DNA from 4 places in the Marinobacter sp. H13 genome. Region 4 is predicted to be linked to each of the others. Evidence: predicted binding sites of a transcription regulator. Region 4 holds the regulator's gene; each other region holds the start of a gene.
What was found. The regulator FliA, encoded in region 4, starts transcription of late flagellar genes. The targets are predictions, from matches to a motif close to CTAAAGTTTNNNNNNNNNNNGCCGNTAA.
Positions count from the first base shown of each region.

Region 1: a site for FliA is predicted at 3,977-4,004, ahead of AC5JQH_RS20700 (methyl-accepting chemotaxis protein). Genes of this name have one in related genera too.
Region 2: a site for FliA is predicted at 1,999-2,026, ahead of AC5JQH_RS18110 (methyl-accepting chemotaxis protein). Genes of this name have one in related genera too.
Region 3: a site for FliA is predicted at 3,871-3,898, ahead of AC5JQH_RS17625 (flagellar protein MotY). Genes of this name have one in related genera too.

Region 1 is NZ_JCACRU010000001.1:4,433,614-4,440,877, reverse strand. Features, by position in the region: gene AC5JQH_RS20715 (dihydrolipoyllysine-residue acetyltransferase) at 1-818, shown strand, start outside; gene AC5JQH_RS20710 (protein kinase domain-containing protein) at 828-2,666, shown strand; gene AC5JQH_RS20705 (ABC transporter substrate-binding protein) at 2,955-3,920, shown strand; gene AC5JQH_RS20700 (methyl-accepting chemotaxis protein) at 4,177-6,042, shown strand; gene AC5JQH_RS20695 (peptidoglycan-binding protein) at 6,159-7,037, shown strand; gene AC5JQH_RS20690 (hypothetical protein) at 7,041-7,264, opposite strand, start outside.
Region 2 is NZ_JCACRU010000001.1:3,885,823-3,893,086, forward strand. Features, by position in the region: gene AC5JQH_RS18095 (DUF1631 domain-containing protein) at 1-373, shown strand, start outside; gene ampD (1,6-anhydro-N-acetylmuramyl-L-alanine amidase AmpD) at 443-1,069, shown strand; gene AC5JQH_RS18105 (hypothetical protein) at 1,070-1,957, shown strand; gene AC5JQH_RS18110 (methyl-accepting chemotaxis protein) at 2,078-4,108, shown strand; gene AC5JQH_RS18115 (cob(I)yrinic acid a,c-diamide adenosyltransferase) at 4,155-4,712, opposite strand; gene AC5JQH_RS18120 (ketopantoate reductase family protein) at 4,726-5,619, opposite strand; gene AC5JQH_RS18125 (valine--tRNA ligase) at 5,625-7,264, opposite strand, start outside.
Region 3 is NZ_JCACRU010000001.1:3,779,896-3,787,159, forward strand. Features, by position in the region: gene AC5JQH_RS17610 (methyl-accepting chemotaxis protein) at 1-1,950, shown strand, start outside; gene rnt (ribonuclease T) at 2,025-2,681, opposite strand; gene pyrC (dihydroorotase) at 2,726-3,757, opposite strand; gene AC5JQH_RS17625 (flagellar protein MotY) at 3,941-4,858, shown strand; gene AC5JQH_RS17630 (histone deacetylase family protein) at 4,865-5,791, opposite strand; gene AC5JQH_RS17635 (bifunctional acetate--CoA ligase family protein/GNAT family N-acetyltransferase) at 6,000-7,264, shown strand, end outside.
Region 4 is NZ_JCACRU010000001.1:541,069-548,332, reverse strand. Features, by position in the region: gene flhA (flagellar biosynthesis protein FlhA) at 1-165, shown strand, start outside; gene flhF (flagellar biosynthesis GTPase FlhF) at 226-1,533, shown strand; gene AC5JQH_RS02560 (MinD/ParA family protein) at 1,602-2,414, shown strand; gene AC5JQH_RS02555 (RNA polymerase sigma factor FliA) at 2,446-3,189, shown strand; gene cheY (chemotaxis response regulator CheY) at 3,352-3,735, shown strand; gene AC5JQH_RS02545 (protein phosphatase CheZ) at 3,756-4,541, shown strand; gene AC5JQH_RS02540 (chemotaxis protein CheA) at 4,558-6,708, shown strand; gene AC5JQH_RS02535 (protein-glutamate methylesterase/protein-glutamine glutaminase) at 6,774-7,264, shown strand, end outside.

The sequences.
Region 1 (7,264 bases), 3.9 Mb from region 4:
ATGTACTGGCTCATATCGAGGAAGGCCCGAAACAGGCCCAGAACCAGGCTCCCGCCGACGATGCGCAAACGGCCACCACCAGCAGTGCCCGCAGGGTGCCTGCCGCCGAACAGGAAGCGCGAGTCGAACCCATCCGCGGAATAAAAGCTGCGATGGCGAAAAGCATGGTCAAATCGGCCACCACCATTCCTCACTTTATCTACAGCGAGGATATTGATGTCACCGATTTGCTCAAGCTGCGGGAACAACTGAAACCGGAGGCAGAAGCGCGGGGCTCAAGGCTGACGCTCATGCCCTTCTTCATGAAGGCCATGGCCCTGGCGGTTCAGGAATTCCCGGTTCTCAACAGCCAGCTCAACGATGACGTCACGGAGATTCACTACCTGCCCCAGTGCAATATCGGTATGGCGGTGGATGGCAAAGCCGGCCTGACGGTGCCGAACATCAAAGGCGTGGAAAGCCTCTCGTTGTTGGGCATTGCCGACGAGGTTGCGCGCCTGACCGAGGCAGCCCGATCCGGCCGCGTCAGCCAGGAAGACCTCAAGGGCGGCACCATTACCATCTCCAACATTGGCGCATTGGGCGGAACTTACACCGCGCCCATTATCAACGCGCCGGAAGTGGCCATCGTTGCCCTTGGGCGCACACAGAAACTGCCCCGGTTTGACGCCAACGGCCAGGTGGTGGAGCGCGCCATCATGACCGTGAGCTGGGCCGGCGACCATCGCATTATCGACGGCGGCACCATCGCCCGATTCTGCAACCGCTGGAAGGGCTACCTGGAATCGCCCCAAACCATGCTCCTGCATATGGGCTGACGTTTCATCATGGCGCAGAAGACGCAACTGCAGCAGTTCTACATACCCGAAGAGCAGTCGATCTACCTGCTCAGCCATGATGATGCCAAAAAGCTCAAGGACTGGGTGGCGCTCTGCGCCGCCCAGCTCCGCCAACTGGGCTATGAAGACATAGAACTCATTGGCAAGGGCGCCTATGGCTTCGTGTTCTCTGGCCGCCTCCCAGGAACCGCGGTCGGAGGCCCGGAACATGTGTTCAAATTCACCCGCATCAACCTGCCCCGGCACCTCCAGGACCGGCTTGAGGATGAAGCCTACATTCTGGAGCAGGTCCGCCACCCCAGGGTGCCACGGCTGATTTCCTACCAAAGAGCCAATAACCAGCCGATTCTGGTGATGGAGCGTGCTGCCGGATTAAATCTGGAAGAGGTTTCCCTGCGTGATGGTCGTCTGAAACCACGGCTCATCATGCGCATTGCGGACCAGCTGGCCGACATCCTGCGAAACCTGCGCCGTGAGAATGGACCGGCTGGCAGACCAATCGTTCATGGCGACATCAAACCTTCCAATCTGGTCTTCGACGCCAGCACCGAAAACATTGCCCTGATTGACTGGGGCTCCTCCGTGTTTGCCCAGCTGGACGCCAACCAGCAGTTCATCACCGCCAACGTGATGGAGCTGATGTCTGACAACCTCCAGCAAACAAACGCACGGCTCGGGGATGTGTATTTTATCGGCGAGGAACAGCTCAACGGCGGGCTGTCGTCTCCCCGTTTCGATGAACAGGGAGCAGCCGGCACGCTCTATGCCTTGGCGTCAGCCCAATCCTGCCGCTTTGGCCATCGGGCCATCCCGGCCACCTCACTGGGCCTGCCCATGGAATTCGCGCGCATGCTGGATGGCATGCTGTCACCGGATCCGGAAACTCGCCGTAAGGCCGGCGATTACTATCTGACAGAGATGCCGCGTATGGCCCGCACGGTGATGATTGATCTGCCGGAAACCCCGGTCGCGGCCCAGGTACCCGTGTGGGTGCGTGCCTCTGACCAGGAAATTGACACCGTGGTTTACAGCTCGCGTAAATCCTTTCTCAGGGAGGAAGGCGCACCGGAAACCCTCAACGACGTCAATGACGTACAGCTGGACCGCTACTACAAGAATTTCATGCAGGGCATGGGCGAAACCGAAAAGGCGTTTCTGGCAGCCGTGAGCCGGCTCGGGCGCTACCCGGTGGAAGGTGGACTGGCCGTGCGCTGGGAAACCGATGGCATCTACATCGACACTTCCCTGAATCTGCACGATCCTGCCTTGAAGTCGGCGTTTGTGCAGGCCGTCAACAATATGGTTTTCCTGGCCCAGGCCATTTACCGCAAGGGGATTTTCAAAAGCTGTCTGTTCAACGCCCGCAATACCTTGCACGTTGATCGCGATGAACCAACCCACCCCTTTGTTGTATCACCCGATATGAAATTGCACTACGAGGTAAGCCCCGCGCCTGAGGTTGAAGACGAAAGCCGGGTCCACTCTTACTTCGAGGACGGCCCGGACCCGGAGGAATTCCTGGTGTTACCCGACACCATTATTCACGCCCTCGAAGAACTCAACGCTATTCACCACACTGGCATGATCATCTTCGAAGCCCTGCCCCGCCATCTTAAAATCCACAGCCACTATCGGCTACTTGATCCGGACCGGGAACAGGAGTTCCGCCGATTGTTGGACGTAATCCTGTCATCGGTGGAGCAGATTACCGGCCTGGGCGTTTCCGGGTTCATGAAGATGCCCTACAAGGACACCCGCTTCTTCCCTCACATCGAACGCCTCCCTGAGCGGTATTACCCACGCAATCCAAGGACCGAGATCGCGTAAACCTCGGCCCAGACTCGCTTTTCCATGTCCGATTTTTCGGACGCAATTGTCCGGCAAATCAAACACATTCAGCCCAGCACGCCGCCAACTGTCCAGTACACCGGACACTTCACGCTAAAAACGGGAAAGCAAACCCTCCATATCATTAAAAAACTCTTATTTTCAGTGAGTTGGCTAACTGGCACGGTTTCTGTATTCAAGCCGGTCACAATTATAAAAACTGCCTGAAGAACAAATCGTTAAGTATTCGGTTTTTCAACCTTGCTCGGACAATAATAAGGAACAACTATGCGTTTACTCTTCCTGGCTCTTTTGCTGGTCAGTCCCCTGTGTTTTGGCAAAACCGTCGTCGTCATCCAGAGTTACCACCTCGAGTACAAATGGGACGCGGACTATATCGACGCGGTCCGGTCCGTGCTCGGGCAGGATCACGACCTTCACGTGTTCGAACTCGACACCAAGCGCCTGTCGAAACCGGAATGGCCACAGAAAGTGGCTGAAATCCAGAGCAAAATTGCAAACGTTAATCCCGACGTTGCCATTCTGGGTGATGACAACGCCTTTACGTTGATGGCTGACCACCTGGTCGCCCAAAAGATTCCCGTGGTCTTTCTTGGTGTGAATGGTGGCCCCGTTCAGCACCCTACCCTTGAACACCCGCTGGTCACTGGCATCCTCGAACGCCCGTTCTTCTCCGAGAGTATCCGTCACCTGAGAAAGATACTCCGGCAGAAAGAGCGTTTCCTGGTTCTGATGGATGACTCACCTACCATGCGTAATGCGGTGAACGAATACTTTGGTGACAAGCGCCAGGCCACGATCTACGGTTCCGAACTGGACATCGTTCTGACCAACGACAGGGACACCTGGTTGGACACGGTCGTAAATGCCCACGAACGTTATGATGCTGTTGTGTTGGGCACCCACCACACCATCCGTGACAAAGATGGCGAGTACGTCATACCCTACGATCTGCTGAAGGAAGCATTTTATCGGGCTCAGCTCCCACTGTTTTCATTCTGGGATATCTTTGTTGGCGAAGAACAAAGCATCGGCGGATTCACTATCTCGGCCAAACAAGAGGGGCTCACCGCAGCCAGGCTGGCCTCGTTGATCCTCAATGGCATGAGACCCGATCAGATACCGCAGCTTAAATCCCTAAGTGGGCATTACGTGTACAGTGCGAGCGGCCTTGAACACTGGAATCTTGATCTCTCCCCCATGATTGCGAGCCAGGCCAACTTTGTCGAGTAACCGGGGCGCCGCTCAACCAGAGACGGCTGCGCCCAAATGAAACACCGGCCTTAAGGCTTCAGGTTTCAGTAGCGCTGCCGATAATCACTAAAACAACTTACTGAAGGATGACGTTTTGGCTTCCTCTGTCCTCTCATCTATAGAGCGTAAATTGGGTGTCCCAGGGAAACTGTTGATTGCGCCGGTATTCATTCTTTTGCTCTTTGCCTCGGTAACTTTTTTCAGTGTTTATGAATTCCAGGAACTAGACCGTCGAATGAACACCGTCGCCAGGGACTTGGCACCGGACACCTCTATTGGGACCGAATCGGTCATCAGCGTCTATCGGATGCGCCTGCGTGTTTTCGACTATTTCACCACTGGCGATGAAGAAACCCTTGCCCACTTCGGCGAGCTAGAAGCCGAGTTCAATGAGGTGATGGCGAGAGCGCAGGAGAACATCCAGGACCCTGGTGCGGCCAAACTGGTGGATCGGATCAAGACCACCACCGATGAATACATCAAGGCATTCCGGAACGAGCTGGTTCCGGCCAAACGCCAGGTCCTGAAAATTATCAAGGATGAGCTGGACGTATACGGTCCAAATGCCACCAAGGCATTGCGGATGGCCCTTAACGGGGTTGCCAACAGGGAACCCGAAAGCGATTTGAGGGCCGGCCTCGAGCAACTGCTGAACGATGCCATGGTCATGCAATTGACCGCCCAACGCTACCTGACCAACGGCGATGAGGATTCCCGCAAGGCTCTCGGTTGGGCCATCGAAGACCTGACCGATGCACTGGAGCTGCTGCAACCTGAAAATGGCCCGGACTTTGTGCAGGTGTACATGCAAACCGTTGTCGAAGAGCTGGCAAACTATCAGGCTGCAGTTCAGAGAATGGTGGAACAGCAGAATATCGTCGACAGCGTCAAGGCAGACCGACTCGATGTACTCGGGCCCGAAATCGCCCGCATGGCGCGCGAGTTGGAGGCCAGTATTTTCGCGTCTCTCGAGATGGAAGCGGATGAGGCAACGGCTGCCACTGATCTTGCACTCAAATTCACGCTCATCGCATTTGTGGCTTCTGCGGTTCTCGGATTGATCGTTGCGGTATTGATGAGTCGCTTGATGGGCTCAAGCGTGAAGCGTGCGAAAACAGAAATTCTGGGCTACCTCGACGACATCGCCAATAACAACGGCAACCTCTCCACCCGACTCACTCCGGGCCGTCCCGATGAGATCGGTGACTTCATCGACGCAGTCAACACCTTCCTGCAAACGCTCGAGGAAACGATTTCCCGAATTGTGACGGCGTCTCGCCAACTGACCGGCGAGTCCGAATCACTTTCCGGTATCACAGAGCGTACAACCGCCAATTCGGAGCAACAGCGCGACCAGATCACGCAGGTGTCTGCCGCCATGCAGGAAATGGTGTCCACCTCCGAAGAGATCGCCTCGAACACCAGCGAAACTGACGAATCGGCCCGTAAGGCCTCATCGCTTGCGGATTCCGGACAGGAAACCGTTGGCTCAGCCATTCGGGCGGTTACCAACCTCGCCAATCAGGTTGAAAAGGGGTCTAACCGGATCCAACAACTGGAGAACGAATCGGCCGAAATCGGCAATGTGCTGGCTGTTATCCAGAGCATTGCTGAGCAAACGAACCTTCTGGCGCTCAATGCCGCCATTGAGGCGGCTCGAGCCGGTGACGCCGGGCGGGGATTTGCCGTGGTTGCCGATGAAGTTCGAGGACTGGCCAAGCGCGTTCAGGAATCAACCGTCGATATCGAGCGGATTGTGTCCCAGCTCCAGAGTGGCGCGGCCGGCGCAGTAGTGGACATGAGCAAGGCCAAGCAGATGGCCGAAGAGGCCAGCGAGGAGGCAAGCAAGTCGGGCGAGGCTTTGACGGACATTCTCGCGGCGGTTAACAGCATTGTTGAAATGACCACCCAGATTGCAAGCGCGACCGAGCAGCAGAGAGCGACCGCCGCGGAGATGACCCAGAACGTGGAAATAAGCAGTGGCGCAATTGAGGAACTGGCCGGAGACATTTCCCAGGTGAATCACTCAAGCCGCTCTCTGGCGAACATGGCTGATGAATTGAATACGCTCGTGCGACGCTTCAGGGCCAGTGAATCCTGAACAGACAATGGTTGCAGATGTTAACCAATTCACGAGAGCGCAGATGATTACCTGATACCTTTGGGTTTCAAGTTACACAATGTAACCGGAAACGGACTGCCCGGAGGTATCCCGCCATGACGCGCTCTCAATCACCCAAGAGGCAAGGCGTTCGCGGCCCTGTCATTGCCATGCTGACAGCGGCTGCCTGCCTCGGCACTGCCCAAGCCGCCGAACCCGAAAAAGTCATTTTCGCCGCCGAAAATGCTCTTTACGGTGCCGGTCATGACATCGGACGCGCGGATGGCTGGATTGATGAGCAACTCCGAGCTGCCATACGCGCCTATCAAGCTCAAAATGGGCTCCAAACCAACGGCAACCTGGATACGGCAACACTGAAAGCGCTCGGCGTGACCAAAACATCCAGCGCAACCATCACTGCAAATTCAGTCGGCAGTCGAAAGGCGTCATTGGCACAGCTCGGTTTGTCCCTCCCCGAGCCCGCGCCCAATACCCCGACCATTGCCAGGGCTGAACCAAAGCCTTCGCCAGAACCTACCCCGGCCCCCATTCAAAAATCTTCCGAACAGGGCGAGCCAACAACTTCGCTCGATGCCGAACCTGATGAAAACCAGATAGATACTGAGGGAACTTCGAAAAAACCTGAAGTGAAGGCACAAGAAAAAGTGGCGGAAGCAGCCCCGACAACACCCGAACCGGTAGCTTCAGAGCCCCCTGCTCCCATTTCAGCTCCAGCTCCCGTGCCGGAACCTGCGGTCGCCGAGGAAACTTCACCAGAAGCCACCAAAGAACCAGCCCCGGTGCTGGCCCAGCTCCCTTCAGAGCCCACCAGTGCGGGCCCTACCGAACCGAAAGCAACGGAAATGAAGAAAGCCCAGCCAGTCGAAGGAGAAAACACTGCATCGAAAAATTCCGCGGTTGCCGATAATTCTCAGAGCACCGGCGGCGGGTTTTTCAGCGTCTTGTTCGATTTCTTTTTTGGCTGGCTGGTCTGAGCGTCAACTCTGCAACCGGTCTTTAAAGACTTTCCAGTCAATCACGTTGCCGTCGGAATCGAAGTGGACGTATCCGCGGAAACTCGGGTCATCTTCCCAGGCCTTCACAAAGCCTACGGTTTCACCGGAGTCTGAGACGATCTCAAAGGCTTCGCTGCGGGCATTGGCAATGTCTTTATCAGGCTCTGTATCTGAACGCTTGAGGCTTACGGAGGAGTCTAGGGGCA
Region 2 (7,264 bases), 3.3 Mb from region 4:
AACGCCCTCGCCGGCCGAGCCTGAAGTGCCTGTTTCTGTGGTCAGCGAGGCTGCCTCCCAGGCGGACGCTGAAACGCAGACTGCTTCAGTATCTCCAGAGTGGCTGTCAAAGGCCGAAAGCCTGCGTGTGGGTTCCTGGATTGAACTTACCCGCGACGAAACCCGGGTGCGCTGTAAGCTTGCGGCCTTTATCAAGGCCACTGGCAAATATATCTTTGTGAATCGCAGTGGCGCGAAGGTGGCAGAGTATCTGCGTCAGGAACTGGCCGCCGACATGGAATTCGGGAAAATCAGCATGCTGGATGATGGTCTGATCTTCGACCGGGCACTGGAGTCGATCATCGACAACCTGCGCTGCAGCCGCAAGGACTGATTCGTAGCAACCGTGGCAACTTTGTGATTCAATCAGAGGCTGTAATGCTCTGAAACTTTTGGAATTACTTTGCCCGATTCAGACGTTTTTTCCGAACGCCCTTCCGCCTCCGGTACCGATGGAAATTCGCTTCGCGAAACCGGGCGGATTTCCTTCGCCCGCTGGACCCCTTCGCCGAATTTCGGGCCTCGTCCGGATGGAGCGGGCATCTCTCTTCTGGTCGTCCACAATATCAGCCTGCCTCCGGGCCAGTTTGGTGGCCGCGAAATAGAAGACTTCTTCTGCAACCAACTCGACCATTCTGCGCACCCCTACTTCAAGACTATCGAGGGCGTCCAGGTGTCTGCGCACCTGCTGATTCGCCGCGATGGCGCGCTGGTGCAGTTTGTCAGCCTGCTTGATCGGGCCTGGCATGCCGGCCGATCGTGTTTTGAAGGGCAGGAGGAATGCAATGATTTTTCCATCGGGATTGAGCTGGAAGGGACCGACGACACCCCTTACACCACCGAGCAATATCGCATGCTGGCGAAAGTGGCGGACCTGATTATGACGGCCTGGCCGGATATCACGGCCAATCGGATTACCGGGCACTGCGACATTGCGCCCGGCAGGAAGAGCGATCCCGGCCCGGCTTTTGACTGGCGGTATTTCCGGTCAGCCCTGGAAATAGTCCGAGGATCGGGGAGGAACGTCTGAATGGTATTTGTTGTGTTTCTTCTGGCCTACATGGTACGTAGGCGTCTGGATTCCCTGGACATGCTGTCTGGCGATGAGGTCTGGCGCCGTTGGTTCCGCTACGGCAGCCGGGTCAGGGCGGGCCATGAATCGGGGATAGCAACCGGGCTGGCACTGGTCCTGTTGCCGGCCCTGATACTGGGGCTTGCGGAATACCTGCTGGTGTCTTCTGGCTGGAGAATGGCGGCTTACCCGCTGGAGTTCCTGGTGCTGGTCGTCCTTATGGGAACGCCGGGCTGGCGACAGGTACTGCGGGCCTATGCGGAGGCGTGGCATCGGGGAGACATGCAGTCGGCCTGGCATCATGTGAAAGACCTTCTTCCGGCCGATGAACGGGGAGCCGCAGTGTCTCCCGAGGCCATGCACCTCTCCCTGTCCAAGGCACTGATGGTTTCGGTGTTCCAGCGCTTTTTTCTGGTGGCTTTCTGGTATGTGGTTGGCGGTATCGGTCTCGCGGTCCTGGCGCGTGGGCTGGTAGCGCTCGCCGAGCAATGGCCGCAGGCGCCGGCCAGGCCCAGGTTTGCAAAAATGTCCGACCTTGCCGGCTGGATTCCTGCCAGGCTTTTGTCGTTAACGTTCGGAATTGCCGGAGATCTGGCCGGCTGGCTGCGTGAAACTCGCCAGACTCTGACCGGAATCTCCAAAAAAGCGGGCGAGGTACTCATGATTTCGGCCAACGGGTCGTTAACCGGGTATGCACTGGATCCAGCGAGGTTTTCCCGGATTCACCCGGATGAGTGGACAGCGTTTGGGGGAAGGAGTCTGCGAGCGGTAAGGGATCTGCTGAACAGAAGCATGCTGGTATGGATATGCATACTCGCCCTGCTGGTTATTTCCGGCGTCGTTTAGCCCGGATTTTATAAAACATTACAGTTTAACAACAAATAAAGCTTAAGTTTTTAAGACTTTAGGCGACAATGGAAGAAAAGAATTAACGTTCAGTGGTTATTTGCCAGCACGAGGGTCCCTGTGAAGCAACTCATTAATCCTGCCATTGCCCTGATGAACCGGCTGCCGATGGTCTACAAGTTCAGTCTCATCAGCATTCTGTTCCTTTTACCAATTGGTGGGCTGTCCTGGCTTGCCATTTCCGAGCTGAATCGCTCGGTTCAGACCATGACCCGGGGTGTCGAGGGGCTGGAGCAACTCCAGCAAGTGGATCGGCTGGTGGATGCGGCGATGGATTATCGAGACTATCGCTCACCGGCGATCATCAAGGATGAGAGTGCCATTACCGCAGTTTCCGAAGAAGCGGCCACTGAGATTGATAGCCTTTTGGCGGCTCTGACCGCAGAAGAGCGCTCGTTCGATACGACTGGCTCCTGGGCCGATCAGGTTGAAGGCCTTCGCCAGGAGTGGGAAGCATTGCGGGCCGATGACAATTATCAGGGCAGCTTCGATCCTCAGTTCAAGTATTATCAGGAATTCGTCCAGAAGGCACAGGCGCTGCTTTCGGCCACCATTGAAATCTCTGGTTTGGGGCAGGGGGCCTCAAGAGAAAACCAGTTGATTCTGGGCCTGGTCCAGGACTCTCTCCCGGCTGCACGCACCGTGATCGGTCGGGCAAAATCCTACGGAATCTTCGCACTGGTCGAGGGGCAGGTAGGTTACGCCCTGAGCGAAACCCTGAACGAAATCTATGACCAGTTGACCAATCGCACCTCCTTGCTTTCACCGGCTTTGGCTCTTGCTTCTGAAGCATCGCCGGCCCTCGCCAATCAGGCAGGCAACGCCATTCAACGGGTTGACGAGAGTTTGATGGTGGTTCGGGATCATCTGGATCTGAACGTGATAACGCCCATGCGTCTGGAAATGCCCTGGACCGAATACGACGATCTGATGTCCGGGCAGTTGGCCCACTACGACGACGTCAAGACGGCTGCCTTCAGCGTGGTCGACTCGAACCTGCGCGCACGGCTCGAGAGTGAGATCAACCAGCGTCGCCTGATTGTGGTTGCCCTGATCGCCGTGCTGCTTGTGGTTGTCTATCTCTACATCGGCTTCTTCATGTCCGTACGTACCGCCATCAACCGCTTCAGCGAAGCCGCACGGAACGTTGCCGCCGGCGACATGACCACGCACATCAGTTTGCGCAACCGCGATGAGCTGGGCGAGTTGACGACGGAATTCAATAACATGACCGACCGGATTGCCGAGCTGATCCGCTCTGTCAGCCGGACGACGGCGGACGTAGACCAGCAGGCCACCCGGGTCAATGACACCGCTGCGGCCAATAGCGAAGCGGTTGCGCGTCAGATGGAAGAAAGCGGCCAGATCAATGAAGCCATGAACCAGATGGTTGAGGCGGTTCATGAAGTCACCGAAAGCGCGCACCGGGTTGCGGACAGCGCGAGCAATGCCGAACAGGACACAGAAACCGGCCGGGGCGTGGTGGCCGACACGGTTGAAACCATCAACAAGCTGGCGGGTGAAATCTCAGGCGCGGTGGAAGTGATCAACCGGGTCAGCAAGGACAGTGACAACATCAGTCAGGTGCTGGTCGAGATCAAGGCCATCGCCGAGCAGACCAACCTGCTCGCCCTGAACGCCGCGATCGAGGCGGCCCGGGCCGGGGAGCAGGGGCGTGGTTTCGCGGTGGTTGCCGATGAGGTTCGCTCGCTGTCACAGCGCACGCACAAATCGACGGAAGAAATCGAAGGCATGATTTCCCGGCTCCAGAGCGGCGTCAAAGACGCGGTGTCGGCCATGACCAACAGCCGGGACGTGACCGAGGCAACGGTGCAGAAGTCCGGAGAGGTGACAGAGGCCCTGGATAGAATCGCCAAGGGCATCTCCGTGATCGTGGATATGAGTCACCAGATCGCCCAGGCCGCCGAAGAGCAGTCTGCCGTCGCGAAAAACGTGAACTCGAACGTTGAGCAGATTGGCGAGCTGGGCCAGAAAACCGCCGCCAATGCTGAAGAAACCCTGGGTTCTTCCAGAGAAATGTCGCAACTGACAGCGTCGCTTCAGCGTCTGGTGGAAGCCTTCAAGGTCTGATCGGTGCGACCTTTGCGCGCGATCAGGCGCATAAAAAATCCGGCCCTTAGAGGCCGGATTTTTTTTGTTCCCAGAGAATCTCTTCGCCACCCTCGCGCCGGGCCAGTACGCGGGCGATGACAAACAACAGATCCGATAGACGGTTCAGGTAGTGTCGGGAAGCGGTGTTGATAGAGTCCTCATGGCCGAGGGCGACGACAACCCGCTCTGCACGACGGCAGACCGCCCGGGCAAGGTGACATTGGGCGGCGCCGGGACTGCCTCCGGGCAGGACAAAATTCTTCAGCGGTGGCAGGCCTTCGTTGTGCCGGTCCAGGGTGCCCTCCAGCCATTCGATGTGTTCGTCACCAATCACACGGCTGCCGGGGATGGCAAATTCGCCCCCCAGGTCAAACAGATGGTGCTGAATGCGGCGCAGGCTCTCCACCAGTTCGTCGTCGCTGTCCAGGGTTTCGATTAGCAACCCGATATGGCAGTTGAGTTCATCAGCGGTGCCCATGGCTTCAACTCGCTGGGCATTCTTGGCAATCCGGTTGCCATCGGCCAGGCCCGTGGAGCCATCGTCTCCGGTACGGGTGTAAATCTTGGAAAGGCGGATGCCCATCAGTCTGCTCCTGTTAATGTGACGACAGTTGTTGTACCCGTTCGGTCAGCATTTGGTTCACCGGCGTGTCGATACCGAGTTCTTTTCCTAGTTTTGCCAGATACCCGTTGATAAAGTCTATCTCGGTTTGGCGTTTGCGGAGAACATCGGCACGCATGGACGATGTGTTACCCGCGGTGTTTTGAGCGACCTGTTCAATGCGTTGGCGCAGGGAATCCGGTGTTTCCGTGATCTGGGCGGCGGCGCTCATCAGCTCTGATAGTTCCCGGCAAAGCTCGTCGATGGTGTTCTGATATAGCCCTGCAGACAGGATGTCGCCATTGGGGCAGTTCAGGATGGCGGTGTAGGGATTGATGCCCGCATTGACGATCAGTTTCTGCCAGAGTCGCTGAAGGATGGCCGGCTCCCGATGGATGGCCAGGCCGGAGTCTTCCAGCATGGCGACCGCGCGGTCCACCGAGAATCTGGCCTGCTCCGTCAGCGGACCCACCCAGGTATCGCCGGTACCGGCATGGACGAGAAGCCCCGGTTCAGGTCGATTTGCGCCCTCGGTGGTGGTTGCGGCCAGGATCGGGCGCTCCGGCCACCGCTCGGCGACAGCTTGCTGGCTGCCCAGTCCGTTCTGGAAAAGCAGGATGGGGATATCAACGGGTAATTGGTCGATCACGCCTGCTACAGCGCTCAGGGTATCACCGGCCTTGGTTGTCACCAGCATCAGGTCCGGCGTGTCGCCGGTCGTGAGGAAGGGAATCTGTATGGAGGATTCCGGCCCCTCAAAGGGCCGGAAACGGTAATCGACGCTTGAGTCGGTGGGCTCGCCCGGTTTGGCGACGAAGGCAACGCAACCGTTGGGTAGCATTGCGCCCCAGAGCCTTCCCAGAGAGCCTGCACCGAGAATACCGATCATGCCGGTTACATGGCCTCGATATCGGCCCTTTGCTGGCTCAGGCGGGCCTGGCTGCTTTGGGCGTCCCGGAGTTTTTCCTGTTCCTTCTCGACCACCTCGGCCGGAGCCTTGGCCGTGAACTTCTCGTTACCCAGTTTACCCTCCAGGCGACCGATCTCTTTCTGCAGGCGTTCCAGCTCCTTGTCCAGACGCTTGAGTTCGGCTTCCTTGTCAATCAGGCCGGCCATGGGAACCAGTACTTCCATGTCTCCCACCAGTTGGGTGGCAGACATGGGGGCTTTGTCACCCTCAAACCAGTCCAGGCTCTCCAGCTTGGCCAGGGAACTCAGGAACTGGCGATTGTCATTCATGCGGCGCTGATCCTCGGCGTCTTTGCCACGCAGCAATACCGGGATCTTCTTCGCCGGCGAGATGTTCATTTCGCCCCGGATGTTCCGCACGGCAACGATCACCCCCTTGAGCCATTCAATATCAGCGGTAACCGCTGAATCCTGCTTGGTGGCATCCGGTTGCGGGTAGGCCTGCAGCATGATGCTGTCGCCAGTCTTGCCGGCCAGGGGCGCGATCCGCTGCCAGATTTCCTCGGTGATAAACGGCATCATCGGGTGCGCCAGGCGCAGAACGGATTCCAGTACGCGCACCAGGGTGCGACGGGTGCCACGTTTGGCTTCGGCACTGGCGTCTTCATCACTGAGCACAGGCTTGGACAGCTCCAGATACCAGTCGCAGTATTCGTTCCAGATGAACTCATAGAGCGCGTAGGCCGCCAGATCGAAGCGGTACTGGTCCAGGTGACGGATCACGTCCTGCTCGCAGCTCTGCAGCTCGCTGATGATCCAGCGGTCTGCCAGAGACAGTTCCACGGGCTCGTCATTCACGCCACAGTCTTCGCCTTCGGTGTTCATCAACACGTAGCGGGCTGCGTTCCAGAGCTTGTTACAGAAGTTGCGGTAGCCTTCCAGGCGCTTCATATCCCAGTTGATGTCGCGGCCGGTCGTTGCCATGGCGGCAAGGGTGAAGCGCAGGGCATCGGTGCCGTGGGCGGTGATGCCCTCCGGGAATTCCTTCTTGGTGCGCTTGCCGATTTTCTCGGCCAGCTTGGGCTGCATCAGGTTGCCGGTTCGTTTCTCCAGCAGGTCATCCAGGCTGATGCCGTCGATCATGTCCAGCGGGTCGATCACGTTACCCTTGGACTTGGACATCTTGTCGCCGTGCTCATCACGGATAAGGCCGGTGACATAGACGGTATGGAAGGGCACCTGGGGGCTGCCGTCTTCGTTCTTCATAAAGTGCATGGTCATCATGATCATCCGGGCTACCCAGAAGAAGATGATGTCGAAGCCGGTGACCAGCACGTCGGTCGGATGGAAGGTTTTCAGGCGCTCGGTGATCTCTGGCCAACCCAGGGTGCCGAACGTCCACAGGGCAGAGCTGAACCACGTATCAAGAACGTCTTCATCCTGCTCGAGGGCGACATTGGCGTCCAGGTTGTGCTTCTGGCGCACTTCATCTTCGCTGCGGCCCACGTAGATATTGCCGTCGGCGTCGTACCAGGCCGGAATGCGGTGGCCCCACCAGAGCTGGCGCGAGATACACCAATCCTGGATATCGCGCATCCAGGCGAAGTACATGTTCTCGTACTGCT
Region 3 (7,264 bases), 3.2 Mb from region 4:
GAAAACGTCGAGGCTTATTATCAGCAGAATTTTTTGCCACCCTTGCAGCAAAATGGTGGTGCTAACGGACGTTCAGCCTCGGACTTCGTTGCATCCCTCAGCAAAAACAGCCTGGCTCTGCAGATGGGTTACATCGTGGACAACCCGAATCCTGTGGGGCAGAAAGACGAATTGGTATCGGCTGACGTCCATATCGCGCAGTTTTATAACACGCTTCACAAACAGTGGCACACCTCGTTCAAGGAGTTTCAGGAGGCGTTCGGCTACTACGATATTTATCTCATTGATGCCGATACAGGCCACGTTATCTATTCCGTAGCCAAAGAGGTGGATTTTGCTACCTCCCTGAAAGATGGTCCCTACGCGGATTCTGGCCTGGCGGCAGCTTATCGTCAGGCGATGTCTGACGGACAGGATACTGCTCCGACTTTTGTTGATTTTACTCGGTATGTACCGTCCTACGGTGCGCCCGCCGGATTTGTGGCAACCCCCATATATTCCGAAAAAGATGAGCGGCTGGCCGTGCTGGCCTTCCAGTTCCCCATCGACAGCCTGAACAACATCATGATGGAACGAGATGGCATGGGCGAAACCGGGGATGCCTATCTGGTGGGGCCGGATAACCTGATGCGGTCAGACTCCTACCTGGATCCGGAAAACCGCAGTGTTGTCGCTTCCTTTGCCGACCCGGAGAATGGACGCATTAGTTCGACATCGGTGGATGAGGCCCTGGCCGGAAATTCCGGTGAAGGCGTGGTTACGTCCTACCGTGGCGAGCCAGTGTTTTCCGCCCACAGGCCAGTTACCGTAGGCGGGCTGAACTGGGCGCTGGTGGCGGAGATTAGCGAAGACGAGGCCTTGGCGCCGGTGCGTGAAATGTGGACGCTGGCGGCGATAGCCATTGCTATTGTGCTCCTGGCTGTGGCGGCCGTGGCGGTCTGGACCGCAGTGCGGATCATGAAACCCCTCGGCAAAGACCCGTCCGAATTGCAGGCACTGGCGGAACAGGTAGCTGCAGGTAACCTGGTCATTGATTCGTCCGACAGTGACAAGGCTACGGGCGTATACGGCTCCATGCTCAAGATGGTGTCAGACCTGAAAGAAGTGATCTTCAAGGTTGAAGAAGCGTCCCAGCGCCAGGCCAGTGCATCTGAACAGTTGTCCGGTACCACCTCGCAGACTCTGGACAGTGTGAATCAGCAGGCAGAGCAGACTGAGCAGGTGGCGTCGGCCATTGAAGAAATGTCCTCTGCCATCAGCGAGGTGTCCCAGAATACCTCGGAATCGGCAGCCGCCGCCCGGCGCACTGATGAGGCGGTCAGCCGCAGCGCCACCGAGGTGGAATCCTCCGCTGAGGACACCCGTGCTATGGCCAGGGAACTGGAGGAAGCAGAAGCCGGCATAGAGGACTTGCGAAAGAATATGGAATCCATCACCAGGGTTCTGGATTCGATAAAGTCCATCGCCGACCAGACTAACTTGCTGGCTTTGAATGCCGCTATTGAAGCGGCCCGGGCCGGTGAACAGGGCAGGGGCTTCGCGGTGGTCGCGGATGAGGTGCGCAGCCTGGCCCAGAACAGCCAGAAGGCGACCGAGGAGATCAGTAGTTCCATCGAAACTCTGGTTAATTCTTCGGAGCGTGCTTCAAAGGTGGTTACCCGCTGCAGCACCCAGGCCAGAGGTATTTCTGAGCGGGCAGGAACCGTAGTGTTGCAGCTTCGCGAGGCAGTGGAAGAGGTTGCCCGGATGTCCGGTATGGCGGAGCAGATTGCTACGGCTTCCGAAGAGCAATCAGCCACGGCCGAAGAAGTAACGCGCAACGTATCCACAATTGCTGAAAAGTCCTTGGAGACCAAACAGGCCATGGTCCAGATCTCCGAAGCCAGTGGTGACTTGGCGGAGTTGTCTCATCAGCTCAGGGATTCTCTGTCCCGCTTTAAAGTCAGCTGAGTATGAGGCGTGCCTTCAACACTTAGGCCTGGCACACAGAAAAAAACCCGCTGCGGCGGGTTTTTTTATGGCGGTTATTCGGTCTCTTCGGGGATCACCGGAGGCGGAAAGCCGCCCAGTTCTTTCCAGCGATTCACAATGCCACAGAACAGGTCTGCGGTTTTTTCCGCGTCATAGGCGGCGGAATGGGCTTCCTTGTTGCTGAACGGAATGCCCGCGAGTTTGCAGGCCTGGGCCAGAACCGTGTGGCCATAGGCCAGGCCGGCCAGCGTGGCGGTATCGAAGGTTGAGAAAGGATGGAACGGGTTACGACGGATGTCGGCCCGCAGCGCGGCTGCAAAGATGAAGTTATGGTCAAAGGTGGCATTGTGGCCCACCAGGACGGCTCGCTTGCAATCGTGGTTCTTCACCGCCTTGCGAATGGGGCTGAAGATCTCGCTGAGTCCTTCCCGCTCGGGTACCGCTTCTCGCTCCGGATTCCACGGATCAATACCCGTGAAATCAAGCGCGGACTGCTCCAGATTCGCGCCTTCGAAAGGATCGATCTGCTGAACGTGGGTTTCAGCGCGCCGCACCCAGCCATCGTCGTCCATGGTCAGTATCACTGCCGCCACTTCCAGCAGGGCGTCCCGCTCGGGATTGAAGCCAGCGGTTTCCACGTCGACTACAACAGGCAGAAACCCGCGAAAGCGGCGGGACATGGGATGCGGTGGTTTGTTTTCGTCAGTCACTCAAGCTCCGGTCTTGGCCGTGTGTGAGAAGGAATAAGTCAGGTTTACGCCAGTTTCCAGTGAACGGTTTCACCAGCCTTGAGGGGCACGATGGTTCCGTCAGCCAGCGGCAGCTCTGCCGGCATGGTCCAGGGGTCACGAATCAGGGTGATGGTATCGGTATTCCGCGGTAGGCCATAGAAATCCGGCCCGTTGAAACTGGCGAATGCTTCAAGTTTATCCAGGATGCCAAGCTCTTCGAAAATGTCCGCATACAGACCGATTGCGCCGTAGGCCGAGTAACAGCCAGCGCAACCGCAGGCTGCCTCTTTGCGATCCTTTGAATGGGGGGCGGAATCCGTGCCCAGGAAAAAGCGTTTGTCGCCGCTGGCCACCGCGTCCCTGAGCGCCTGTTGATGGCGGTTACGCTTCAGGATTGGCAGGCAATAGAGATGCGGTCGAATGCCGCCTACCAGCATGTGGTTGCGGTTGTACATCAGGTGCTGGGGCGTCAGAGTCGCACCGAGGTTGTCACCGGCGTGCTGCCGGACAAATTCTGCGGAATCGGCCGTGGTGATATGTTCCAGTACAACCTTCAGGTTCGGGAAAGCCTCGAGAGTGGGTGCCAGGACACGCTCCAGAAATACCTTTTCCCGGTCAAAAATGTCGATATCGGCATCGGTTACCTCGCCGTGTACCAGCAGCAGCATGCCACAATTGGCCATGGCTTCCAGAACCGGGTAGATGTTGCGGATATCCTTCACGCCGGAGTCGGAATTGGTCGTTGCTCCGGCGGGGTAAAGCTTGGCAGCCACAACGCCGGCAGCCCTGGCATCCCGGATGGTCTGCGCCGTCATGCTCTCGGTCAGATACAGCGTCATCAACGGCTCGAACTCGGTGCCATTGGCAGCCGCCAGAATGCGTTCCCGGTAGGCTGTGGCATCGGCTGCGGTGGTAACTGGCGGTACCAGGTTAGGCATGATGATGGCGCGAGCGAAGCAGGCGGCCGTAGCCGGTACCACGTCGTTGAGAATGTCGCCGTCCCGTACGTGAAGGTGCCAGTCGTCGGGGCGTGTGAGCGTGAGCTTGTCTGTCATGGCGTTTGTCCGAAATACCTTTGGCGGGGCGAGCTTGTGCCCGGTTCTCTGGGAGCCGAAAAAATTTGGCGAATTATACCAGAAGGCGCGGGTGATTGTTTTCCGGTTGGTGGCTAAAGAACTTCCGGCTCAGGCCGTTAAACAGTCTGACTCTGCTAACTCCGGACACTGATGGCTAGCTCTATGGGATTTCGCCCCGGACAACTCCTGAATACTCTGCTGGTTGCCACGTTGCCCGTGGTGCTTCTGCCGGCAACCGCGCAGGCTGCCAGCTATGGCGCCGGAATCGAGAACAGCCAGTGGTATCTCGCCGAGTCGGTATTTGAATGCCGGCTGGTGCACGAAGTTCCCGGCTACGGTCGGGCGGTGTTCAATCATCGCGCCGGTGAAAGTCTCAGCTTTTTCCTGGAGTCTGATTCCGCATTGATGCGACCAGGGCGCGGCAGCCTTGTGGTCGAGGCACCGGCCTGGCGTCCGGGTGTGGCGCCGAAGCCCCTGGGAACGGTCAATGTCTCGGATGATCGCCGTCAGGTCTCGCTGGATACCCGTCAGGCGTTCGTGGTCGCCCATGGACTTCTGGACGGGATGCGCCCGACGGTAACCAGGGAATCGTGGTTTGATGGCCGCCCGGTGCGGGTTCAGGTCTCCAACATTAACTTCGCCGGCGAGTACCAGCGTTATCAGCGCTGTACGTCCAATCTACTGCCGGTAAACTTTGATCAGATCCAGCGCTCGAGGGTGCCCTTTGCCAGCGGCAGCACGCAATTATCCGATGCCGACAGGCAACTACTGGATAACATCGTGGCCTATGTGAACGCAGATTCCACGGTTGAGCGGATTTTCGTGGATGGTCATAGTGACAGTATTGGAAGCCGGATCGACAACCGTGCGCTTTCCGAAGATCGCGCCAATGTGGTGGCCGACTACCTCAAGGCGAGCGGTATTGATGAAAACATGATTACCGTTCGGGCTCACGGCGACCAGTACCCGGTATCCAACCGGCCCGCCGATAACCGGCGCACCAATATCCGCCTGCAACGGGCCGGTGACCGCCCGGAACTGCAGCAGGCTAACGGTTATGGCGGCGAACCCAGGGGCTGATTGGCGTCAGTAAACCGAATCCAGTACTTCCAGGTGGGCATTGACGCTTTCCGCCAGGGCCCGCAGATGGTACCCGCCCTCCAGGGTTGAAATGATCCGGTCATTGCTGTGCTCACTGGCGACACTCACAATCATTTCTGTTAGCCAGCGATAATCTTCCGTATCCAGATTCAGTTCTGCCATCGGATCCAGCCGGTGGGCATCAAAACCCGCCGAAATCAGGATCAACTGCGGTTTGAATTCATTCAGGCGCTTCAGCCATCCCGCCTCCACCTGCTTCCGGTACTCTTCAGACGAACAGTTTGCCTCAATCGGAATATTCACGATGTTGTCGGCCTGCCGGTGCACGTGGGAGTGCGGATAGAAGGGATGCTGGAAGCTTGAGCACATCAGGATACGCTCGTCGCCACTGACAATGTCTACGGTGCCATTGCCCTGGTGCACGTCGAAATCGATGATCGCGACCCGCTCCAAATGATGAAAGGTGAGGGCGCGCATGGCGGCCAGGGCAACGTTGTTGTAAAAACAGAACCCCATGGATTTCGCCCGCTCGGCATGGTGCCCGGGCGGCCGGGCACACACAAACGCGTTAGTAACCTGGCTGCTCATGACCATATCCACGGCCTGGATATTGGCACCAGCTGCCAGACGAGCGGCTCGAAGGGTGTCGGGCATCATGGCCGTGTCCGGGTCGGTAAACACGCGGCCGCGGGTCGGTTGCATCAGGTCCAGTTGATGGAGATATTTTTCCGGATGCACCATCAGAAGCTGATCACGGGTGATTTCTTCCGGCCGCACCCAGTCCAGCTTCTGGTCCAGGCCAGTATCAGCAAGGTAGCTGATGATGGCCGCCAGCCGCTCAGGGCTTTCCGGATGTTCCGGCCCCATGTTGTGTTTCATGAAGTCATCGTGGGAAAAGAATGCCGTGGTCATACGTCTCGGACTGCCTTCGATATGCTTATATTTTCTTCAAGCTTATCAGGGAAAACTGCACGATGCCGTGTTTCTTTGGTCTTATAACGGCGATAGTCGTTTCACATCGGGGTATCAAGGCCTAAGATAAGAGTTACACTCATAAGTAACCTGTTTTATTACATTTATTTCCCAACGGTCTGCCGGCCGCATACAAAGGAGAGTCAGCTTGAGCACCCGGTATCTGGAGAGCCTGTTTAATCCCGCGTCCATTGCGGTGATCGGTGCGTCGGAGCGGGCAGACAACCTTGGCGGTATGGTGTTGCGGAACCTGATGGGGGGCGGTTATCCCGGCCGGTTACTGGTGGTTAACCAGAACGATTACGACAACGTGCACGGGGTGCCCTGCGTCAAGAAAGTCTCGAAAATGGAATTTTCCCCGGACCTGGCAATCATCTGTACGCCGCCGGATACCGTGGCCAAGACCATCAAGCGGCTGGGGGAGGCCGGGGTGCGCACCGCGATCGTTATGACCGGTGGCATGTCACGTACTCACAGTAAAACCGGCCAGCCCCTGATGTATTCCGTTCGTGAAGCGGCCCGGGAGACCGGAATCCGGGTTCTGGGCCCCAACACCATTGGCCTGATGGTCCCGGCACGCAGCCTGAACGCTACCTACGCCCATATGGGCGCCATCCCTGGCCGGGTTGCCTTCGTTGGCCAGTCCGGCACCATCGCCAGTTCGGTCATCGACTGGGCATTCGCCCGTGGTGTGGGGTTTTCCTACTTCCTGACCCTGGGCGATGGCATGGATATCGATCACGACGACCTGATCGACTACCTGGCGCAGGATACACAGACCCGTGCGATTCTCCTGCACATCGAAAACATTCCCAATGCCCGCCGCTTCATGTCGGCGGTGCGGGTGGCGTCCCGCACCAAGCCGGTGATTGCGGTGAAGTCCGGTCGGGTGCCGGAGTCGGAGTGGTTTCCCCACGACCTCCCTGATGGCCTGAAACGCAGCGATCCAATCTACGACGCCATGCTTCAGAGGGCAGGTGTGCTCCGAGTGGATGGCCTTGGCCAGATGTTTGATGCGCTCGAGACATTGACGCGGATGCGTCCCTTGCGCCGCGAAACCCTGGCGATCATGGCCAATGGGGTCGGCCCCGGGGTGTTGGCCGTGGACCGGTTGGCGGATCTTGGTGGTGAACTGGCAGAGCTGTCGAAATCCAGCATTGAGAACCTGGCCGAGCTGCTGCCACCTTACTGGACCCGCAAAAACCCCATTGACCTTAACTACGATGCCTCGCCGGAACTTTACGGCCAGGCCATCAAGATCCTGGCAAAGGATCCGGAAGTGGCAAACGTTCTGGTGATGTATGCCCCGAGTCTGACTGAGGACAGCCTCCAGATTGCGGACGCGGTTGTGCAGGCGTCCAAGGGCACACGTCTGAATGTGTTCACCTGCTGGCTCGGCCAGAGTACGGTCAT
Region 4 (7,264 bases):
CGTCAGGAGATGCTCGGCAAGCCAGCCATTCTGCTGGTGTCCGGGCCCCTGAGGCCGGTGCTGGCGAAGTTCGCCAGCTACGGGGTAGAGCGGCTCCATGTGCTCTCGTACCAGGAAATTCCGGATAACAAACAGATTACGATCGTGGCGTCCGTTGGCCAGTAACGGCGCGGATGACAGAGCGGACAGCGCCGGCACGGCGTTGCCGGTGGAGGAAGAGGCATCATGAAAGTAAAACGGTTTTTTGCTCAGACCATGGCCGAGGCGCTCAAGCAGGTCAGTGAACAGATGGGGCCGGACGCCGTGATCCTTTCCAATCGTCGGGTCGACGGCGGTGTCGAAATTGTGACGGCGCTGGATTATGACGAGAATATGGCGCGCCAGCGACTGGGCAACCAGGCAGAAGAAGCCACCAACGGGTCCCGCTTGGCCGAGATGCAGGCCGACCAGCACAGGCGTCTTGAGGACGAGCTGAGCCGGTCCCGGGACCGCATCCGTGAAGTACGGGAAAAGCGGGCATCGCAGGGCGCGAGCTACGCCGGTTCGTTCGCTGCCATTCAGGAAGAGGTGAGCGGTGGTTTTGGTGATATTGAACTTCTGCCACAGGCGCCGAGGGAAGCCTATTCTGATGAGCTGGCGCAGATGCGGGCCGAGATCAGCTCGCTCAAAGACATGATGCAGGGCCATCGGCCGCAACAGGAGCCGGAGGTTTCTGCGACCACCGCCGTGCAGCAGAGGCTTGCCGAGCGCTTGCAGGAGTTCGGCCTCGGCAGTGATCTGGCGGGGTCAATTTCCCGTCGTCACAAGGCGGGGCGCCTGGAAGACGGTTGGAAGCAGTCCCTGAAAATGCTGTGTACCGGGGTTCGGACCTCCCGCATGGAGTGGCTGGATGAGGGTGGCGCCTACGCGTTGGTGGGTCCGACAGGGTCCGGGAAAACCACCACCATTGGCAAGCTGGCCGCGCGCTACGTGCTCAAACACGGTTCCGACTCGGTGGCACTGGTGACCACGGATCGCTATCGGGTGGCGGCGCACGAGCAGTTATTCGTGTTCGGTCGGATCCTGAATGTGCCGGTTCGGGTCGTGGATGAGAGCCACAGTCTGGACGATATTCTGGACGAGCTGTCAGACCGTCATCTGGTGCTGATTGATACCGCCGGACTGACCAGTGCGGACAAAGGCTATCAGGAACAGCTGGCCGAACTGGCTCGCAGCCATCACAATATCAAAACCCATCTGGTGGTCTCGGCAACCAGTCAGCCTCGCATCATGAAATCCGTGTGGCATTGCTATAAGATGGCAAATCTTGCGGGCTGTGTGATGACCAAAATCGACGAGGCCCTGACGCTGGGCGAGTCTCTCGGGTTTGTGATGGAAACCGGTCTGCCGGTAGCCTATTACACAGACGGCCAGAAGATTCCTGAAGACCTGCACCACGCAGAAGCCGTTCCGCTGGTGCGGTTGGCCGTGGATCGGCTGAAAACACTCCAGCAACAGCAAGCGGTCGCAGAGGGCCTGAAAGAGCACGCCTGAGACCGGACAGATTGACAGCAGGCGTCGGAGACAAAGCCGGCGAAACGTGGCGAGAGACCAAAAACAGTATGAGCAGAGCACATCCGGTACAGGTGATTGCAGTTTCCGGCGGAAAGGGTGGTGTCGGCAAGAGTAACGTGTCGGTGAACCTCGGAATTGCCCTGGCGCAGAAAGGCCTGAGAGTGGTGCTGCTCGACGCCGATCTGGGGCTGGCCAATATCGACGTCTTGCTGGGCATCACTGCCAATCGCAACCTCCAGGATGTTCTGGCCGGCGATTGTGATCTGAAGGACGTTCTGGTGAATGGACCCGGTGGCATCAAGATTGTCCCCGCCTCTTCCGGTACCCAACGAATGACCCAGCTCAGCCCCATGGAACATGCCGGGCTGATTAATGCGTTCAGCGAACTGGGTGATCAGATCGATGTCCTGATCGTTGATACCGCCGCCGGGATTTCCGAGTCAGTGGTCAGTTTTCTGAGAGCGTCTCAGGAGCTGCTGCTGGTTGTCTGCGACGAGCCGACCTCGATCACCGATGCCTATGCCCTGATCAAGCTGATGAACCGTGATTATGGAACCAACCGCTTCCGTATTCTTGCCAATCAGGTTCGGAATGAGCAGGAAGGCCGGCATCTGTTTGAAAAACTGACCCGGGTCACCGAGCGCTTCCTCGATGTGGCACTACAATACGTAGGAATAGTTCCCTACGATGAGGCCGTGAAGAAAGCGGTTCAGCGGCAGCGTGCGGTGCTGGACGCCTATCCCAGGGCGAAAGCTTCACTGGCCATCAAGGCGCTGGCGGACAAGGTAGATAGCTGGCCGTTGCCGTCCTCGCCCCGTGGGCATCTGGAATTTTTTGTGGAGCGGCTCGTCGAAGTCTGAATCGGATCCAGTCAAACAAAAAACCGGATACATGACATTGGCGAAAAACCTCGGAATCTATAACCAGTCAAGTGCGCAGAAGCCGGCTCAGCTCATTGAGCAGCACGCGCCGCTGGTCAAGAAAATTGCCCTTCACCTGATGGCTCGCCTGCCGGCGTCCGTCCAGCTTGAAGACCTGATGCAGGCCGGCATGATCGGTCTGCTCGAGGCCGCCCAGCGTTACAGTTCTACCAAAGGTGCTACCTTCGAGACTTACGCCGGTATCCGTATTCGCGGCGCCATGGTGGACGAAATCCGCAAGGGTGACTGGGTCCCCCGTTCCGTGCATCGCAACGCCCGTCGCATTTCCCAGGCCATCAAGGCCGTTGAAGATAGACTTGGCCGCGAAGCCCACGACCAGGAAGTGGCCGAAGAGCTGGGTATGGGGCTGCCCGAATACCACTCCTACCTTTCCGGTTCCAACAGCGGTCGACTTTTTAGCCTCGACGAGCTCAATGAATCCGGAGAGCTGCCGATAGAACAGACAGAGACGCAGGATAATCCCCTTGAGGGGTTGTCCTCCGATGCCTTCCGGCGGAGCCTCGCTGAGGCGATTGAAGACCTGCCGGAGCGGGAAAAGCTGGTGTTGAGCCTTTACTACCAGGAAGAACTGAACCTCAAGGAGATTGGCGCGGTGCTCGGCGTCAGTGAGAGCAGGGTAAGCCAGATTCACAGCCAGGCAGCCCTGCGCCTTCGGGGACGGCTCTCGGATTGGCGTCAGGAATCGGACAACTGACCGCGTTCAGTCTGTGTCGCCAACGAGGTAGTCTGTAGTTTTTGGTAACCGATGCTTTACAACCGAAGCAAAGGTCCGACAATAAGCGGTTAAAACAGCGGCCTGCTAGACTTTGAACGCAAAGGTCAAACGAATTCCGGGTGTTACTAACTGGAGGTCCCATTGGACAAAAACATGAAAATCCTCATTGTGGACGACTTCTCCACAATGCGACGGATCATCAAGAACCTGCTGCGTGATCTTGGCTTCACCAACACCGATGAAGCTGACGACGGCAACACGGCACTGCCAATGCTCAAAAGCGGCAAATACGATTTTCTGGTGACCGACTGGAACATGCCTGGCATGTCAGGCTTCGACCTGCTCAAGGCCGTTCGGGCGGACGAGAATCTGAAAACCCTGCCGGTATTGATGGTAACTGCTGAGGCCAAGCGCGACCAGATCGTTGCCGCTGCCCAGGCAGGCGTAAACGGGTATGTGGTCAAGCCGTTCACCGCTGCCGTGCTCAAGGAAAAGATTGAGAAAATCTTTGAAAGAATCCAGTAACCAGAGGTCGGATGGCTCTCATGAGCGATAGCAAAAAGAACCATCGGGGCCTTGAACCGGAGGTGACGGAAAAGCTCCAGCGGCAGGCAGCGGAACTGGCCGAGAGTGTTGATGCGGGTGATTATGCCAAAGCCATGACCCTGATCAATGAACTCAGCGAAGTCAGGGATCAGGGTCTGTACCGTGAGGTAGGGCGGCTGACGCGGAGCCTGCACGAAGCAATCCGGAACTTCCAGATTGATCCCCGTAACGCCGAGCAACAGGAAGCACTGTCAAAGATGACAGATGCCTCTGATCGTCTCGAATACGTTGTGCAGATGACCGGTGAAGCAGCCAACCGGACCATGGACCTGGTTGAGGAAACCATGCCGGTGGCCAATGCCCTCAGAGACGAGGCCGCCGCGTTGCGTGATGAGTGGCAGCGCCTGCGTCGCCGGGAAATGCAGCCGGCTGAGTTTCGCGAGCTGTACGGCCGGATTGATCGCTTTTTTGTCAGCATGGCAACCGATGCCGACACCATGTACAGCAACCTGTCGGAAATCCTGCTGGCTCAGGATTATCAGGATCTGACAGGTCAGGTCATCCAGAAGGTCACCGCCCTTGTGAAAGAGGTTGAGGAGCAGATGCTCAGCCTGGTGGTGATGGCCAGTCATGTGGACCAGCTCACGGGCACGGTGCACCAGATTGAAGAAAAAGAAGAGTCTGCAGAGAAGGGCGTCGGGCCCCAGATCAAGGCCGATGAGCGTGAAGATGTAGTTTCGGGGCAGGACGACGTAGACGACCTGTTGTCCAGTCTCGGTTTCTGAATAATGAGGGTAACGCATGGCGTTTGATGCTGATGAAGAGATTTTGCAGGACTTCCTCGTAGAAGCCGGCGAGATCCTCGAAAAGCTGTCAGAGCAGTTGGTAGATCTTGAGCGACATCCTGACGACAGTGATCTGCTCAACGCCATCTTCCGTGGTTTCCATACCGTGAAAGGCGGAGCCGGCTTCCTTCAGCTTGAAGCGCTGGTGAACTGCTGCCATTCCGCGGAAAACGTTTTCGACATCTTGCGTAATCACAAGCGCAAGGTGGATTCCGAACTGATGGACGTGGTTCTAGAAGCACTCGACTACGTCAATGCCATGTTTGAGCAGGTCCGCAATCATGAGGAGCTGACACCGGCTCCGGACGAACTTATTGCCCGTCTGGATGCCCTGGCCCAGCCTGAGGGCGAGGGGGCACCGGCCGCTGCCGCTCAACCTGAGCAGGAAGAGAGCGAACCGGCAGAAGACGGTGGCGACATCACCGACGACGAGTTCGAACAGCTTCTGGACGCACTGCAGGACGAGAAATCAGCGGAGGTTTCCTCGGCTTCGAGCGCCGGATCGGCCGGCGGTGACCAGGAAAGTTCTGGAGACGACGAAATAACCGACGACGAATTCGAAGCGCTACTGGACCAACTGCACGGAAAAGGTCAGTTTGCCGGTGCGCCAGCTGGCGAGGAAGAGGCTTCTGGTAAAGAAGAAAAGCCGGCTGCCAAGGCCGGATCTGCTGGCGGCGACGACCTGATCACCGACGACGAATTCGAGAAACTGCTGGACGATCTTCACGGCAAGGGCGGAAGCCCGACCGCGGGCGGAGAGCCTTCAGCCTCGAAAGAGCCTGCAGCTCCAAAACAGCCCTCAGCGCCGAAACAGCCTGCATCTTCAAAAGAGCCGGCTTCACCGAAAGCAAACACGTCAAAGCCCGAAAAATCGAAGCCGGCCGAGAAGCCGGAGGCCAAAGGCGCTGCCGCACCGGCGATGCCTGCTCGCGAGAATGCCCCGGCCGCGGAAACGACGGTTCGTGTCGACACCAAGCGGCTCGATGACATCATGAATATGGTGGGTGAGCTGGTGCTGGTGCGTAACCGCTTGCAGCGTCTGGGTGCTGAAAGTGAAGACGAACACATGCACAAGGCGGTATCCAACCTGGATGTGGTTACGACTGATCTCCAGTCCGCCGTCATGCAGACCCGCATGCAGCCGATCAAAAAGGTGTTCGGCAGGTTCCCCCGCGTTGTGCGCGATCTCGCCAGAAACCTCAAGAAAGAGGTGAACCTGGTGATGCATGGCGAGGAAACCGATCTGGACAAGAACCTGGTTGAAGCGCTGTCTGATCCGCTGGTTCACCTGGTGCGGAATTCGGTGGACCACGGGATCGAGGCTCCGGAAGTCCGCGAGAAGGCCGGGAAGCCACGCCAGGGCACGGTTACCCTCTCTGCCGAGCAGGAGGGAGACCATATTCTGCTGTTTATCGAGGATGACGGCGCGGGCATGGATCCGGAAGTCCTGCGCCGCAAAGCAGTCGAAAAGGGTATCTACGACCAGGACGCCGCGGACCGGCTGACCAATTCGGAGTGTTACAACCTTATTTTTGCCGCCGGATTCTCCACCAAGGAGCAGATTTCGGATGTGTCCGGACGTGGCGTCGGCATGGATGTGGTGAAAACCAAGATTGGCCAGCTCAATGGCCAGTTGAGCATCGAATCCGAGCTGGGCAAGGGCTCTCGCATTGTCATCAAGGTTCCGCTGACGCTCGCCATCATGCCCACCCTGATGATCATGCTGGGCGATCAATCCTTTGCGTTGCCGCTGGTCAACGTGGTCGAGATTTTCCATCTGGACCTGACCAAGACCAACATCGTCGATGGGCGCGAGTGCATTGTGGTTCGGGATAAAGTCTTCCCGCTATTCCATATCAAGCGCTGGCTGGTTCGTGGCGGTGCTGGCCAGGAGGTGCCCGATAACGCCCATGTTGTCATTGTGGCCATGGGTACCAAGCAGGTCGGGTTCGTGGTCGACCAGCTGGTTGGTCAGGAAGAAGTGGTTATCAAGCCCCTTGGGCGAGCGCTCCAGGGTACGCCAGGCATGGCCGGTGCCACTATTACCGGCGATGGCCGGATTGCACTCATTATTGATGTGCCAAGCCTGTTGCAACATTACGGTTGAGCCGGGCCTTCCGGCGCTTTTTGCCAGAGAAGGCCGAAGAACGATGGATTGGGTAGGAGAAGTGGATGACAGTTTCTGTCCTGGTCGTTGACGATTCAGGGTTTTTTCGCAAGCGGCTGACGGAAATCCTGACCAGCTCCGGCCAGATCAAAGTGGTAGGTGCTGCGACCAATGGTCGGGAAGGCGTTGAGCTGGCCGAGAAACTGCGTCCCGACGTGATTACCATGGATTATGAGATGCCCGTGATGGATGGCATCTCTGCCGTGCGCGAAATCATGCGCAAACATCCGATACCGGTGCTCATGTTCTCATCGCTCACCTATGAGGGCGCCCGGGTCACACTGGATGCGCTCGAGGCCGGCGCCGTTGATTTTCTGCCCAAGAATTTCGAAGAAATTGCCCGGGACAACAGTCAGCTTCAGAAAATCTTGATTGAGCGGATTCTGGATGTAGCCCGCAGTCGTCCCGGCAACCGTTCTCCTGCGCCTTCCCGCGCGGAACCTTCAGCTCCGGCCTCCCGGGCGCCGGAGCCTGCAGGGCGCCCGCGTCCGGAACC